2 regions of the Peribacillus sp. FSL E2-0159 genome follow, and region 1 is predicted to be linked to the other one. Evidence: riboswitches for the same ligand, from Rfam matches in the RefSeq annotation. Region 1 holds a riboswitch; the other holds the start of a gene.
What was found. Region 1 has a riboswitch for S-adenosylmethionine ahead of NYE63_RS25775 (5-methyltetrahydropteroyltriglutamate--homocysteine S-methyltransferase). Riboswitches for the same ligand answer to the same signal wherever they lie in the genome.
Positions count from the first base shown of each region.

Region 1 (7,596 bases):
TTTTTTCGATTGGTCCTTCTCACGAATGGAATCCACCCACGGACCTGCTGCATTAATAACTTTGTCTGCGTATATTTCAAAAGAATCACCTGAAAGTAAATCCGCAACTTGGATGCCGTTCACCTTTCCATTTTCATATAACAATTTATCTACTTTTGTATAATTTATCGGTGTTGCACCTTTATCGACAGCCGCTTTCATGACTTCAATCGTAAGACGTGCATCATCTGTCCGATATTCAACATAGTAGCCGCCGCCCTTCAGTCCCTCTTTCTTAACAAGAGGCTCCCGTTTTAGTGTTTCATCCGCCGAAAGCATTTTCCTGCGTTCAGCTTTTTTAACCCCCGCAAGGAAATCATATACCCGAAGTCCAATGGAGGTACTGAATTTCCCGAAGGTGCCACCTTTATGCATCGGTAACAACATCCATTCCGGCGTGGTCACATGCGGTCCATTTTCATAAACGATTTCTCGCTCTTTACCAACCTCGGCAACCATTTTTATTTCAAATTGCTTCAAATACCGCAATCCGCCATGAACAAGTTTTGTCGAGCGGCTTGATGTACCTGCTGCAAAGTCCTGCATTTCAACCAATGCCACTTTCATTCCACGGGTCGTTGCATCCAGGGCGATCCCTGCACCGGTAATTCCCCCACCAATGACAACCACATCATATTTTTCTTTTTTCAGAAGTTCGATCGTTTCTTCCCGAAATATATTTGAAAACCTCATGCCTGACTCCTCCTTTAAGTATTGCATTCTATTTTTTTTCGTGAATTCGTCCTGTTCTCGTGAATTCTGCACTTTTACTCGTGAATTCGGTCATTATATTCAATTGGTTCATTTGTTCGCATAGTTTATATAGATATTAATATCCCTAATCCGCCAATAAAAACAAAAAAAGAGACCATAAATGCACATTATCGAATTAACGATAACGCATTCATGGTCTCTCCTGTTCTCCGGCCGAGTTATTAACTTGATTTGATTATAGCATACTCCAGCTCATTTGAGTAAGAATACATCTTGTTTTTTATTTAAACGCCATAGCGGCATGTACAGCTTTTTTCCAGCCTTCATATAATTTTTCACTATCTTGCTCTTCCATGGATGGTTTAAAGGTTTTGTCTACTGCCCATTGCCGGGAGATTTCTTCTTGATCCTTCCAATACCCGACAGCAAGGCCAGCTAAGTATGCAGCACCTAATGCTGTAGTTTCGTTTATGGTCGGCCTCTCGACTGGCACCCGTAATAAGTCGCTTTGGAATTGCATCAAGAAGTCATTCTTGACTGCCCCGCCATCCACTCTTAATGTCTGCAGCTCGATTCCTGAATCCGCCTCCATTGCATCAAGGACATCCTTCGTTTGATACGCAAGTGATTCAAGTGTGGCACGAATGAAATGTTCTTTGGATGTGCCGCGCGTCAAACCAAAAACGGCTCCCCGCACTTCGCTGTCCCAATATGGAGTTCCAAGTCCTACAAAAGCCGGTACCACATATACTCCATCCGTACTTTCCACCCGTTTTGCATAGGCTTCGCTGTCCTTGGCATCATGAAGCATCCGCAGACCGTCACGCAGCCATTGGATTGCGGAGCCAGCTACGAATATACTGCCTTCCAGTGCATATTCGACCTTCCCATTCAATCCCCAAGCAAGGGTCGTCAATAGACCGTGTTCGGAACTGACAGCCTTTTCGCCTGTATTCATGAGCATGAAACAGCCTGTTCCATACGTATTTTTAGCCATTCCTTCATTAAAGCAGGCTTGGCCGAATAATGCTGCCTGTTGATCACCGGCTGCCCCGGCGATCGGAATTGATTGGCCGAAGAAATGATATTCGATTGTACGTGCATACTCCTCAGATGAAGGCCTTACTTCCGGCAGCATTGACTTTGGTACAGTCAATATCTCAAGCAGTTCTTCATCCCATTTCAGTTCATGGATATTGTACATCAATGTCCGGGATGCATTGGAATAGTCCGTTACATGAGCCTTGCCCCCTGATAGCTTCCAGATCAGCCAAGTATCGATGGTACCAAATAACAGCTTGCCTTCATCCGCCTTTTGTCGTGCCCCTTCTACATTATCGAGGATCCATTTCACTTTCGTTCCGGAAAAATATGCATCTATCAACAATCCCGTTTTATCCCGGAATAGATCATTAAGTCCCTTTTCCTTCAAATCATCACAGATTTCACTTGTTTGCCTGGACTGCCATACAATCGCATTATAGACAGGGGTACCTGTTTCCTTATCCCAAACGACTGCTGTTTCACGCTGATTAGTGATCCCGATACCGGCAATTTGCTCTGGCTTTACACCGGATTCGGATAGTACACCGGCAATCACCGCCAGGATCGATCCCCAAATCTCATTGGCGTTATGCTCGACCCAGCCTGGTTTAGGAAAATGCTGCGTGAATTCCTTTTGGGAAGAATGGACGATTTCCCCCTTTACGTTAAATAAAATCGCCCGCGAACTTGTTGTTCCTTGATCTAATGATAAAATGTATTTTTCCATTGTGTATGCCCCTCCTTTTAATTTAACTAGCGATATTTCTGCTTTCCAATTCATGTGACTGTTTTTTACCAAAAGCATAGGCTAATATCAATAGTACCAGGCTTGCACCCAAAACAGACCAAAATCCTGCTGTTATTTCCCCCATAAAGAAGGCTTTATAACAAACGGCACCAAGTGAACCCCCAACAATCGGTCCAACGACCGGAATCCATGAATAGCCCCAATTGGAATTGCCTTTACCAGGTATCGGCAGCAAAAAGTGAGCGATGCGCGGCCCCAGGTCGCGGGCCGGGTTAATGGCGTATCCGGTCGTTCCCCCAAGTGACATCCCGATCACGACAATCAATAACCCTACTGCGAATGGGTTTAGACCCTCTGTAAAATCATTGGCACCTATAAATAATAAACCAAGAATAAGGATGAAAGTTCCAATCATCTCACTTAATAGATTTGAAAATGTGTGCGGGATCGCAGGTGAAGTCGCAAACACACCAAGCTTCGTTCCTGGATCATCAGTTGCTTTCCAGTGTGGCAAATAGTGCAGGAATACTAGAGTTGCGCCCAGGATTGCGCCAATCATTTGTGCCACGATGTAACCAGGCACATCACTCCAAGGAAATTCCCCAATAATAGCAAACCCTACTGTGACCGCCGGGTTTAAATGCGCCCCGCTTATGGAACCCACTGCAAAAACACCCATGGTAACAGCCAATCCCCACGCTATCGTGATAACGATCCAACCGGCATCCTTTGCATAGGAACCCTTTAAGGATGAACCCGCCCCAATACCTGCTCCGAATAAAACTAATATCATCGTGCCTAACACTTCTCCCCAAAATGGAGTCATGATAAAACCCCTCCCCTGATAAATTTTTAAACCTTGCCAACAAATAAAAGGAGATCCACAGCAGAACTATCTTCATAAAAAAATTATGAATAGATCTGTTGTGAATCTCCTAGTCTCCGTCACATATATTAACTTGTACTGTAAAATATACTAGGTTATGAAAACGCTGTCAATATTTTGTGAAAAATTAATCTATTTTTCTGTAATTTTTTTCAATTTCCCTATTAGACGATATCCCATAATTCAGTTTTGGAAGTGGTGATTGACGACGCTCCAGCATCGAGGGCGTTCAGGACTTCATCCGAAGTACGTATGAGGCCGCCTGCAAAAATGGGTGTCTGCAATCGTTCCTTCACTTCTTTTATCATCCATGGCATGGCGCCCGGCAATACTTCGATATAATCCGGCTTGGTTTTCTGCACCAGCTTATAACTCTTCTCAAGCGCATGTGAGTCTATTAAAAAGATTCGCTGGATGGCAATGACCCCCTTTTGCTTCGCTTTCAATATAACGCTTGATTTAGTCGAAATCAGCCCATAGGGATTATATTCCTGACATATGAATTCTGTCGCGTACTCATCACTTCTTATGCCATGAATCAAATCGACATGATAAATCATTTTCTTATTATGCTGCTTTGCCATCATACTTACATTTTTCAATTGTGATATATGCAAATCAAGAAACACACCTATTTCATAGGAACTTTCTAAAAATCTTTCGAAATCCTTCATGCTTGCTGAAGCAGGCAAAATCTTCTGATCCATTATTATCCTCCTCATTCCCAGAAAAACTCAAAACTTCAAGTCATTTAGTATATTTTAAAGAGCTTGATTTATCAAACACATTTTTTCATGTCCAATGTCACCATAACACTAACATACCTGGCACTCCCTTTATAGATTGCAGTAAGGATGTATGTAAAATATCCCCTTAAATCATAAAGAAAGTTTCATTTTCAATGCACCTTCGACGAGTTCATACGATTTAATTGTGCCCACCGGAATTTTTCTCACGATGTTCCAAGCATTAACATTCATCTTGATCGTTCTATTTTCAAATTCAAAAAATGGCGGTCTGTTAAATATCCTTTGATTGATGAAATTCCTGTCAATCGGTTCCATTCCCACTAATTCAAATGAAATCGTTCTATTTTCGACGTGTACCGGTTTTAATGTAATCCGGAAAGCTACGTTTTTCTTAAACATCATTTTTTTCACTTCCATCGTTCCTGAAAGCACGATATGCTTTGGCGTAATCTCGACTTTAATATCGTGACCATCTGATTTCATTTTTACAATTCTCTCTATCATGGCTTCAGTTACCGTTATCGGTATGCCATTTTTGAATGGACTGAATGTACTCATCCTCGCATTCCCCTCCTGCCATGCATATGAAACGTCGGTTATAGCATATGCCAGGTTCCCCGATGCAGTTAACATTTCTGCCCAAATTAATAATCGGTATATTCAAAATCTTCCACCTTCAACGCTTGACCTTTGTACAAACTACCTGTATAGTCATACTTAATTTAATAGACAACTCTTATCCAGAGAGGTGGAGGGACTGGCCCTTTGATACCTCAGCAACAGACTATTCATGTACTGTGCTAATTCCAGAAGTGTAAAAACTTGAAGATAAGAAGAGTATATAGCTTTGTTGCCAACACCTCTTCTTATTTTTTAAGAAGAGGTTTTTTATTTTTAAAAGGAAAGAAGGAATGCAACATGTCAATCACATTAACGAAAGCACCATTCAGGGCCGATCACGTCGGAAGTTTATTAAGACCGGAACGTTTACATATTGCCAGAAAGCAATTTAGGGAAGGTACCCTTTCAGCAGAGCGGCTTCGTGAAGTTGAAACCGAAGAAATCAATCGGATTGTCGATAAACAAATTGAAGTTGGATTAGAGGTCGTTACGGACGGTGAGTTCAGACGAACATGGTGGCACTTTGACTTCCTCGAACATTTAAATGGCATCGAGGGATATGTGACTGAAAAAGGTCTCACATTCGATGGTGTGGAAACAGAGAGATATAACGTTCGCAATACTGGGAAGGTTTCATTCAATCCTGAACATCCCTTCATTCGTGATTTCATTGAATTGAACAAAATCGTGAACGGACGTGCCGTTGCCAAGCAAACGATTCCCAGTCCGAATCAATTATTTGCTGCAGGCATTCATAATGAAGACATCTATCCTAATATTGAAGACTATGCAAATGATATCATCAAAGCCTATCAGCATGCTTTGAAAGCATTTTATGAAGCAGGTGTACGTTATCTTCAATTGGATGATGTATATATTGCCAGACTTTCAGCTCCAGATTTCCAATTCAAAGATGGAAAATATACGAGGGAACAATTAATTGATCTAGCACTTCGCGTCATTAATGGCGCATTGGAAGGCAAACCAGAAGACCTTGTCGTCACTACACATCTATGTCGTGGAAACTACCAGTCGACATGGGCGTTCGAAGGAAGTTATGCCCGTATAGCCCCAACTTTATTGGCAAAAGAAAAAGTCGATGGATTCTTCTTGGAGTACGACGATCAACGCTCAGGGGACTTCAAACCATTGGAATACATACCAAATGGCGGAGCCCGTGTCGTCCTAGGAGTCGTCACTTCAAAAAATGGAGAAATCGAAAACAAGGAAGCTGTTAAGGCACGCATTAAAGAAGCCTCGAACTTCGTTCCTCTCGAGCAATTATGCTTAAGCCCGCAATGCGGCTTCGCCTCTACCCATCACGGCAACAAGCTAACGGAAGAACAGCAATGGGAAAAGCTGAAATTCGTCGTTGATGTAGCAAAAGAAATATGGGAATGATTTTTTTATTAATCATTTGACATATCGATAATTCTCGATATAATGAAATGTATGAAAACAATCGAGATATTTAAAGCATTATCCAATGAATCCAGGTTGCAAATCTTACAATGGCTCAAGGCGCCTGAACTCCACTTCACCCCTCATGAGGGAATAGACATGAAGGAAACCGGCGTTTGCGTAAGTCAGATTACGGAAAAATTAAACATGACCCAGTCCACGGCCTCTCAATACCTCTCGATGCTTCTTAGAGCAGGATTGATTAAAACGGAGCGGATAGGAAAGTTTACGTATTACAAACGAGATGAAGATGCAATCTCAAAAATTACTGATTTCTTGAAAGAAGAAGTATGAAAATGAACCTGATCCGTACCTTAGAGGGTTGGGTTCATTTTCCTCACTAACAATTCGACATTTCGCGATATGTTTATTTTTTATTCATACATATTAACATATTACGATATGTATTTATATAAAATTACTAATCATTAATGAGGAGTGAATCTATCTTGCTTAATACATGGAAAATTTACATGTTGGCGATTATCAGTTTTTTAGTAGGAACATCCGAATTCATCATATCCGGGATTTTGGATAAGATTGCGGATTCTCTTGGAGTGACCCTTGCTGCCGCAGGACAGCTCATTACAATTTTCTCCCTTGTCTACGCAATCGGTACACCCATTCTTATGGCTTTGACAGCAAGTTTAGACAGACGAAGATTAATGTTGTATTCCCTTGGACTATTCGTAGTGGCCAATCTGCTTGCCTTTCTATTACCAGGCTTTGGACCGTTTCTATTTGCACGCATAATCATGGCACTTGGTGCAGGCTTGGTTGTAGTCACCGCTCTGAATATTGCCGCTAAGCTTGCTCCGCCCGATAAACAAGCAAGTTCTATTGCGACAGTTGTCATGGGGTTTACAGCTTCCCTTATCATTGGCGTACCACTCGGAAGAATTATGACGGATGCATTCGGGTGGAAATCCGTCTTTGGCGGAATCGCCCTATTCGGCCTGATTGCCATGATCTTTTTATTCTTTACCATTCCTCCTACCAAAGGGGATAAACCAGTACCACTTCTCCAGCAGCTGGCCCTCCTTAAAAAAAGGAAAGTTGCCCTTGGATTATCGATAACCTTCTTCTGGCTTGGCGGATACTCGATAGCTTATACCTATCTATCCCCTTACCTGCTATCCGTATCGGGAATAAGTGATTCTCTACTTAGCACGGCCTTGCTTATATTCGGTATCGCAAGCCTGATCGGATCAAAGTTTGGCGGATATAGTACGGATCGATGGGGTGTATCATTTACACTAATTGGCGGTATGGCGCTGCATATTGTGATGATCATCATGTTGTCCATCGTTACGAATTCATTGATGGCCGTTTTG
Region 1 covers NZ_CP152053.1:5,257,253-5,264,848, forward strand. The annotation lists gene NYE63_RS25750 (FAD-dependent oxidoreductase) at 1-732, opposite strand, end outside; gene glpK (glycerol kinase GlpK) at 1,034-2,524, opposite strand; gene NYE63_RS25760 (MIP/aquaporin family protein) at 2,547-3,371, opposite strand; gene NYE63_RS25765 (glycerol-3-phosphate responsive antiterminator) at 3,596-4,138, opposite strand; gene NYE63_RS25770 (hypothetical protein) at 4,310-4,738, opposite strand; SAM riboswitch class I at 4,914-5,015, shown strand; gene NYE63_RS25775 (5-methyltetrahydropteroyltriglutamate--homocysteine S-methyltransferase) at 5,099-6,202, shown strand; gene NYE63_RS25780 (metalloregulator ArsR/SmtB family transcription factor) at 6,254-6,556, shown strand; gene NYE63_RS25785 (MFS transporter) at 6,712-7,596, shown strand, end outside.

Region 2 (7,596 bases), 1.8 Mb from region 1:
TGTACTGGATAAAGGCCGGATTGCTGAGCAAGGTACACATGAAGAATTAATGGAATTAAAAGGGAAGTACTATCAAATGTATGAACTGCAGGCAGGTCCGCATAAGGACATGGCTGGCTGACCACGATTGTATAAGGTTGGATAATCAAGATAAAAATATAATGAGGGTGCCGTTATTGGTACCTTCAAGCATAATTGTTGATAATAGTAATCATTACGTTTAACATAAACCTATACTGACGAGGTGATAATAGTGAAACAAGAAATTCATCCCGATTATCAACAAGTAGTATTCATGGATACCAACAGTGGTTATAAATTTTTGACAGGCTCCACGAAAACGTCCAATGAAACGGTCGTGTGGGAAGACGGCAACACGTATCCATTATTAAAAGTGGAAATCAGTTCAGATACGCATCCTTTTTATACTGGAAAGCAGAAGTTTGCTGAAAAAGGTGGACGGGTGGATCGCTTCCTGGATAAATATAAAATGAAGAAATGAGAGTAAGGCCAATGGGAAATCATAGCCTTTTTATTATGAAAAAGAATAAAAATGATGCAAACAAAAAAGGGTGCCCATAATATATGGCGCACCCTTCCTTTAATCATTTTGCAGCAATTGCTTCCCCTTTTGCAATATTTACGAGGGCCGCATCGAAGTCCTTGATTAAATCGTCTGGATTTTCAAGTCCGACAGAGAGACGGAGCAAGCTGTTCGTGATGCCTCGCTTTTCCCTTTCATCGGCAGGCATTGCAGCATGGGACATTTTGGCCGGGTAGGATAATATAGATTCGACCGCTCCAAGGCTTACGGCAAAAACAGGGAGTTCGACAGTGTTAACGAAAGAACGGAAGACTTCCTCACTTTCCAATTCAAATGATAGGACCGCCCCTGCTCCAAGTGACTGGCCTTTCTGGATGGCGTGCTGTGGATGATCAGCTAGGCCGGGATAATACACTTTTTTCACCAAGGGCTGCTCCTTTAAGTAGGCTGCAATCTTTTCTGCCCCTTTTTGTGAATGTTCCATTCTAACTGACAAGGTTTTCAGACCTCTCATTACAAGCCAGGCGTCCTGGACACCAAGAACCGCTCCAAAGGAGTTTTGAAGGGAACCGAGTCTTACTGCTAATTCCGGATCTTTTACGACCGCAAGCCCAGCTACCACATCACTGTGTCCGGATAAAAACTTCGTCGCGCTATGAAGGACAACATCAGCGCCCAGATTCAGTGGTTTTTGCAATGCTGGCGTCAAGAATGTATTATCAACAAAACTTAAGGCGCCGGCTTTTTTTGCGATATCACATACGGCTTGAATATCGGTCACTTTAAGTAACGGATTTGAAGGCGTTTCGATGTATATGGCCCTGGTATTTGGCTGAACTGCCGCTTTGACGCTTTCAAGGTCCGTCATGTCAACGAAGGTATGCTCAATATTGAAACGCGACAATACGCTTGTGACCATCCTGAACGTTCCGCCATAAACATCTTCGGAAATGACGATATGATCCCCGGCAGACAATAGCAGGAAAGCTGTAGAAATGGCAGCCATTCCTGATGAAAAAGCAAAGCCATGGGTGCCGTCCTCAAGTTCGGCAATGATGTCTTCAAGTGCCTCGCGAGTTGGGTTCCCGCTTCTGCTGTAATCATATTTGCCGAATTGATCGATATCGGATTGATGGAAAGTCGATGCGTGCTGAATGGGGACGCTCACGCCGCCCGTTGCCGGATCGAATTTATGTTGATTATGAAGTAATTTGGTTTCAAAGCTAAAATCATGATCTGTCATCGTAGTGCCTCCCTTTTTACCTGTGCGAATGCTTGCTGTAAGTCACCAATCAAATCATCGCTATCCTCGATGCCAACGGAGAAGCGGAGCAGGCGATTACAAACACCATTTGCCGTTCTGACTTCAAGCGGAATATCGGCATGTGTTTGTGTGGCAGGATAGGTGATGAAGCTTTCAACCCCTCCAAGGCTTTCTGCAAAAGAGATTAATGAGAGCGATTGTAAAAATGGGTTGACCGCCGCTTCATTAATGATACGGAATGAAATCATGCCGCCTCTGCCGGGATACAATACGTCCGTAACACAATCATGCTCCGATAAGTAATCTACAAGTATCTTGGCATTCTTTTCATGACGCTCCATCCGCAACGCCAGGGTTTTCATTCCGCGCATCAACAGCCAAGAATCAAATGGGCTCAAGACAGCTCCGGTACCATTGTGATGGAAGGCAAGTGCATCACATAATTCAGCGCCGCTAGCAACGATCAGTCCGGCGAGCACATCATTATGACCACCGAGATACTTGGTTGCACTGTGAATCACAATATCCGCTCCAAGCAGGATGGGTTGTTGAATTAGAGGCGTGTAAAAAGTGTTATCAACGATTAACAATAAATTATATCGTTTGGCCAATGCGGCAACGGCGCTAATGTCCGTTTGCTGCATAAGAGGGTTAGTGGGAGTTTCGATGAAGATGGCTTTCGTGTGAGGAGTGATGGCTTTTTCGATATCCTCCAAACAACAAGTGTTTACATAGTCACACTGCAACCCCCATTTTTTAAAACCTTGTTCTAACAGACGATATGTACCGCCATAAAGATCTTCGCTGACAATCCATGCATCACCAGATTTAAAAAGGGCGAGTATAGTGGAAATGGCGGCCATTCCTGAACTGCAGGCATAACCTTGGTCGCCTTTTTCCAGATCGGCGATGGATCGCTCCAATAGTTGGCGTGTAGGATTACCTGTCCTTGTGTAGTCGAATCCCGTCGATTGGCCAATTCCTTCGTGACGAAAAGCTGTTGAAAAGTATACCGGCGGATTGACTGTTCCTGTCGCCGTTTCGCTGCGATTTCCTAATTGAGCAAGATATGTTTCAGTTTTGTACATGGTTTTCACTGCTCCTTTGCGTTATATAAAATAAAAAAAAGTCTTCTTTAAGAAGAAGACTTTGATTAAGTAGGGACGAGTCATTCTTCTTATCTTCCAAGTTCACAAACTTGTGGAATTAGCACCTTTTCATTGGTTTGAAACAAATGAAGGTTGCTGAGGTGTCATCGGGCCATTCCCTCTACCTCTCTCGATAAGAGTTTAGATTATTCGATTTCTTTTGAATTTACTATATATACAAAATACTGTCAAGAACATTTTGGGTGGATAATGCTTTGATGTTCATGACTAGGTCAATTGGAGCCTAGCGGTGTCAACACTTTATGTGTCTAAAAAAAATATCCGGATTTTCATATAAACAGGAAGGATTATGGATTTTTTCAGAAAAATGGGAAGGGTCAGCCGGATATTTTTGCTTTAAAATAATAAAGTTTGTACAATGTATGGAGAGAAAGAATAATACGACATTATTCATTTCATATGCAAAAGGTCTTCAATGAATAGTGCAAACATAGGAGGAGAACACATGGAATACAGAATCGAACGAGATACGATGGGTGAAGTGAAAGTTCCTGCTGATAAATATTGGGGAGCACAAACTGAGAGAAGCCGTAACAATTTCAAAATCGGTAACGAAAAAATGCCGATTGAATTAGTTCGTGCATTTGCATACGTTAAACAAGCTGCGGCAAAGGTGAACTATGATCTTGGTGATCTTTCGGAAGTCAAAAAGAATGCCATCGTCAAGATTTGCGGCGAAATCCTTGAAGGCACACTTGATGAACATTTCCCGCTTGTAGTTTGGCAAACGGGAAGCGGCACGCAGAGTAATATGAACGTGAATGAAGTGGTCGCTAACAAAGGGAATGAATGGTTGAAAGAAAATGGTGAATCGGAAACCCTTCATCCGAATGATGATGTTAACAAGGCACAAAGCTCCAATGATACTTTCCCGACCGCCATGCATATTGCTGCCTTTATGGAAGTCGCTGAAAAATTGGTCCCTGCCATCAAAGCTCTTCGTGATACATTCGATACAAAAGAAAAAGAATTTTGGGATGTCGTGAAAATTGGCCGGACACATCTTCAAGATGCTACACCATTAACATTAGGACAAGAAATTTCCGGTTGGAAAGCGATGCTCGACAAAGATCTAGTGATGATTGAGGAAAGCAGCCAAAAATTATTGAACCTTGCACTAGGCGGAACGGCTGTAGGAACCGGAATCAATACAAAAAAAGAATTCCCGGGACTTTCTGCCAAACAAATTGCAGCGGATACAGGATATCCTTTTGTCACATCTGATAATAAGTTCCATGCATTGACAAGCCATAACGAAATCGTCTACGCACATGGTGCTTTAAAAGCATTGGCAGCCGATTTAATGAAAATTGCGAACGATGTCAGATGGCTGGCAAGTGGTCCTAGAAGCGGAATCGGCGAAATAGCCATTCCGGAAAACGAGCCAGGCAGCTCCATCATGCCAGGTAAAGTCAATCCAACACAAAGTGAAGCGCTTACCATGATTGCAACACAAATCGTGGGTAACGATGCTACAATTGGCTTTGCAGCTAGCCAAGGTAACTTTGAATTGAATGTATTTAAACCAGTCATCATCTATAACTTCCTGCAAACGGTCAAATTATTGACGGAAGGCATTCATTCATTCAACAATAATTGTGCGGTTGGCATCACTGCAAATGAAGATAAAATCAAAGAAAATGTAGAACGTTCCCTTATGTTGGTAACAGCCTTGAACCCGCATATTGGTTATGAAAAAGCAGCCAAGATCGCAAAAACAGCATTCAAGGACAACTCTACGTTAAAAGAAGCGGCGTTGAAATTGGAATTCCTGACGGAAGATGAATTCAAAGCATGGGTAGATCCTGCTAACATGGTTAATAAATAATTGCATAGAAGTGCCCTCCCTCTGGTATTAGGGAGGGTGTTTCCATGTGTTAAAATAATGGAATCAACAAATACTGAGATCATAAGTATCGGGAACAGGAGGAAAAATAATGTCTTTATGCCCGCTTTGCAACGGTCTAAGAAAAATTCATGTGAATTGCCCGGAATGCGGCAGTGATCTTGATGATAAAGGGAAATTCATGGACTACGCTGATGATTACAGTGCTTACATGGATATCGACATACTTAAAGAAAACGACGGATATCCTCAATCCCTTCAAAAAGGCCAATGCCCGCATCTCATGAAATGCTCTGAATGCGGACATGATGAAGTGGTATTGGTCCAGGAATAAATCTACCCCTTATTTGAATAAACGAAAAAGACCCATTCATGAACGGGTCTTTTTACGTTTAATTGGCAGGTAACTTCATGTTTTCCTGCATCTGTTCATCTTCTTCAACTAAAATGCGATGTTCAGTCCCTTTATCAAAAAAGTGTGCTTTATTCATGTCGAGGGCAAGTTCTATGTTTTCGCCTGCCTGGATAATATTCTTGGCATCGACTCGTGCGACGAAGTCCTGCCCCTCTAACGTGGAGTAGAGCATGATCTCCGCGCCCATGAGTTCGGCTACATCAATTTGGGTCGTGAATGTAGTGTTAGGGGACTCCGTGAAGCTAGTTCCTTCATTATGGAAATCCTCCGGACGGATGCCAAGGATTAAATCCTTTCCGATATATCCTTGATCACGCAGCATTTTCATCTTCAATTCAGGTATTTCAAGCGTTTGTTCGCCTATTTTAATTGTGCCTTCTTTTAATGTTCCGGAAAAGAAGTTCATGGCAGGCGATCCGATAAAACCGCCGACAAAGACGTTTATGGGTTTCTCGTATACGTCTTTTGGGGCACCGACCTGTTGGATGATTCCATCTTTCATTACAACAAGACGTGTCGCCATGGTCATTGCCTCTGTTTGGTCATGCGTGACATATATTGTCGTGGTGTCGAGCCGTTTATGTAGTTTAGCGATTTCTGCGCGCATTTGAACCCGTAGCTTTGCATCGAGATTGGATAATGGCTCATCCATCAAGAAAACCTTTGCGTCCCTTACAATTGCACGGCCAAGTGCCACACGCTGGCGCTGACCTCCTGAAAGGGCTTTAGGTTTCCTGTTTAGCAGCTCTTCAAGTCCGAGAATCCTTGCCGCTTCATTGACCCTTTGCTTGATTTCCGCTTTTGGCGTTTTCCTGAGCTTTAAGCCAAATGCCATATTGTCATATACGGACATATGAGGATATAAGGCATAGTTCTGGAAAACCATCGCAATATCACGATCTTTAGGGGGGACATCATTGACTCGCTTCCCGTCAATGTATAAATCCCCTTGGGAAATGTCTTCCAGTCCGGCAATCATCCTTAATGTCGTCGATTTGCCGCAACCAGAAGGTCCCACAAAGACTATGAATTCCTTATCGGCAACACGAAGGTTGAAGTCTTTAACAGCCGTAACCTTTTTATCATAAATCTTAAATATATGATCTAACACTAACTCTGCCATGAAAAATCCCCCTTTTAAACTCCTGATTACTTGTACCAATTAGCTATAGTCTAAGCTATCGGTTTAGAAAAAAGTATGGGCACATTGCACAAAAAAGGATGATATTACCTGTGTGTATGGGAAATTAATCATTCAGTAAAAAAATCAAGTACGCAGTAAGGGCATGACGGAAGTTTCTAATATCGAGACCAGTTCTTTCAGAGAATTTATCGATTCGGTATTGTAAGCTGTTCCGATGTATATAAAGCTGTTTGGCGGCATGGGTGGCATTGGAATTACATTCGATATACGTTTTAATCGTTTTGATAAGTTCAGTATCCTGCTTGGTCTTGCCAAGAATCTCATTGATATACCATTTTGCATTCTTAACGGATGGATCATTAATTAATGAGTGAGGAATGATGTCTGCCAAATCAGCGACCTTAAGATCCGGCAGGTGCACCTGTGCCAAATCAAAACACTTTTTCTCCTGAGTCCAGTGATGATGAAGGTCTTGATTTACAGGGTGAAAGCGCCCGGTGAACATACGGGTCTTAACATAAAAGTCACTTTCAAGTGTGGAAGAAATGGCGATTAGTTCTTTATTTGATAATGGTTCATCCTTGTCCGTTTCAATTAAGACACCTGCCGTTTCATTTTCCCAGACCAATGCTGCGTCAGATGGAACGAAAGCGAGGAAGGCCTCTTCAAAATCGGAGTTGGAAAAATCAGCATGAGTCAGCTTAAAATGAAGAAATCGAACATTCTCCCAGCTCGTTAATGGCAATGGTGCATTCGGTTCGGATAAAAAAGTTTTCCATGATGAATCTGGATGTACATTGAGGTAATTAGGGTTTATGGAAGGAGCAAAAAGCAGTTCCAATAAACGGATTTCTTCGGCTGTGATTTCTGAACGGGGAATGCCAAGTATACTTCTTGAGTCTTCGAACCAAACATAGTCAGAAATATCTTCAATATCCTTGTTATTGGTAAGAGCATTCGGGAATTTTTGTTTGAGATTTTCAAGCATCGTTTCCACCTTCTTTCTCCTTTTCCATATCATTATAGCGAAAAAGAATAAAGTTCAAAAGAATAGGATATTGTCAGTTTTCCCGAGAATGGAAATTCATGGTTCAAAAAGAGAGTTCAAAAAAAAGTTGCAAGTAATATTAATTTTAGGAAAGGGTATTGCGTATGCTTAATGGAATATCGTTAAAGAGGAGGAGATCTTATGAACATTTTAATATTGGGTGGTA
Region 2 covers NZ_CP152053.1:1,230,093-1,237,688, forward strand. The annotation lists gene NYE63_RS06095 (ABC transporter ATP-binding protein) at 1-121, shown strand, start outside; gene NYE63_RS06100 (type B 50S ribosomal protein L31) at 254-502, shown strand; gene metC (cystathionine beta-lyase) at 606-1,787, opposite strand; gene NYE63_RS06110 (methionine biosynthesis PLP-dependent protein) at 1,784-2,896, opposite strand; SAM riboswitch class I at 2,983-3,096, opposite strand; gene fumC (class II fumarate hydratase) at 3,423-4,805, shown strand; gene NYE63_RS06120 (hypothetical protein) at 4,915-5,157, shown strand; gene ugpC (sn-glycerol-3-phosphate ABC transporter ATP-binding protein UgpC) at 5,216-6,361, opposite strand; gene NYE63_RS06130 (helix-turn-helix domain-containing protein) at 6,486-7,370, opposite strand; gene NYE63_RS06135 (NAD-dependent epimerase/dehydratase family protein) at 7,572-7,596, shown strand, end outside.
Region 2: linked by a shared signal. The riboswitch ahead of NYE63_RS06110 (methionine biosynthesis PLP-dependent protein) and the one ahead of NYE63_RS25775 (5-methyltetrahydropteroyltriglutamate--homocysteine S-methyltransferase) in region 1 are both predicted to bind S-adenosylmethionine.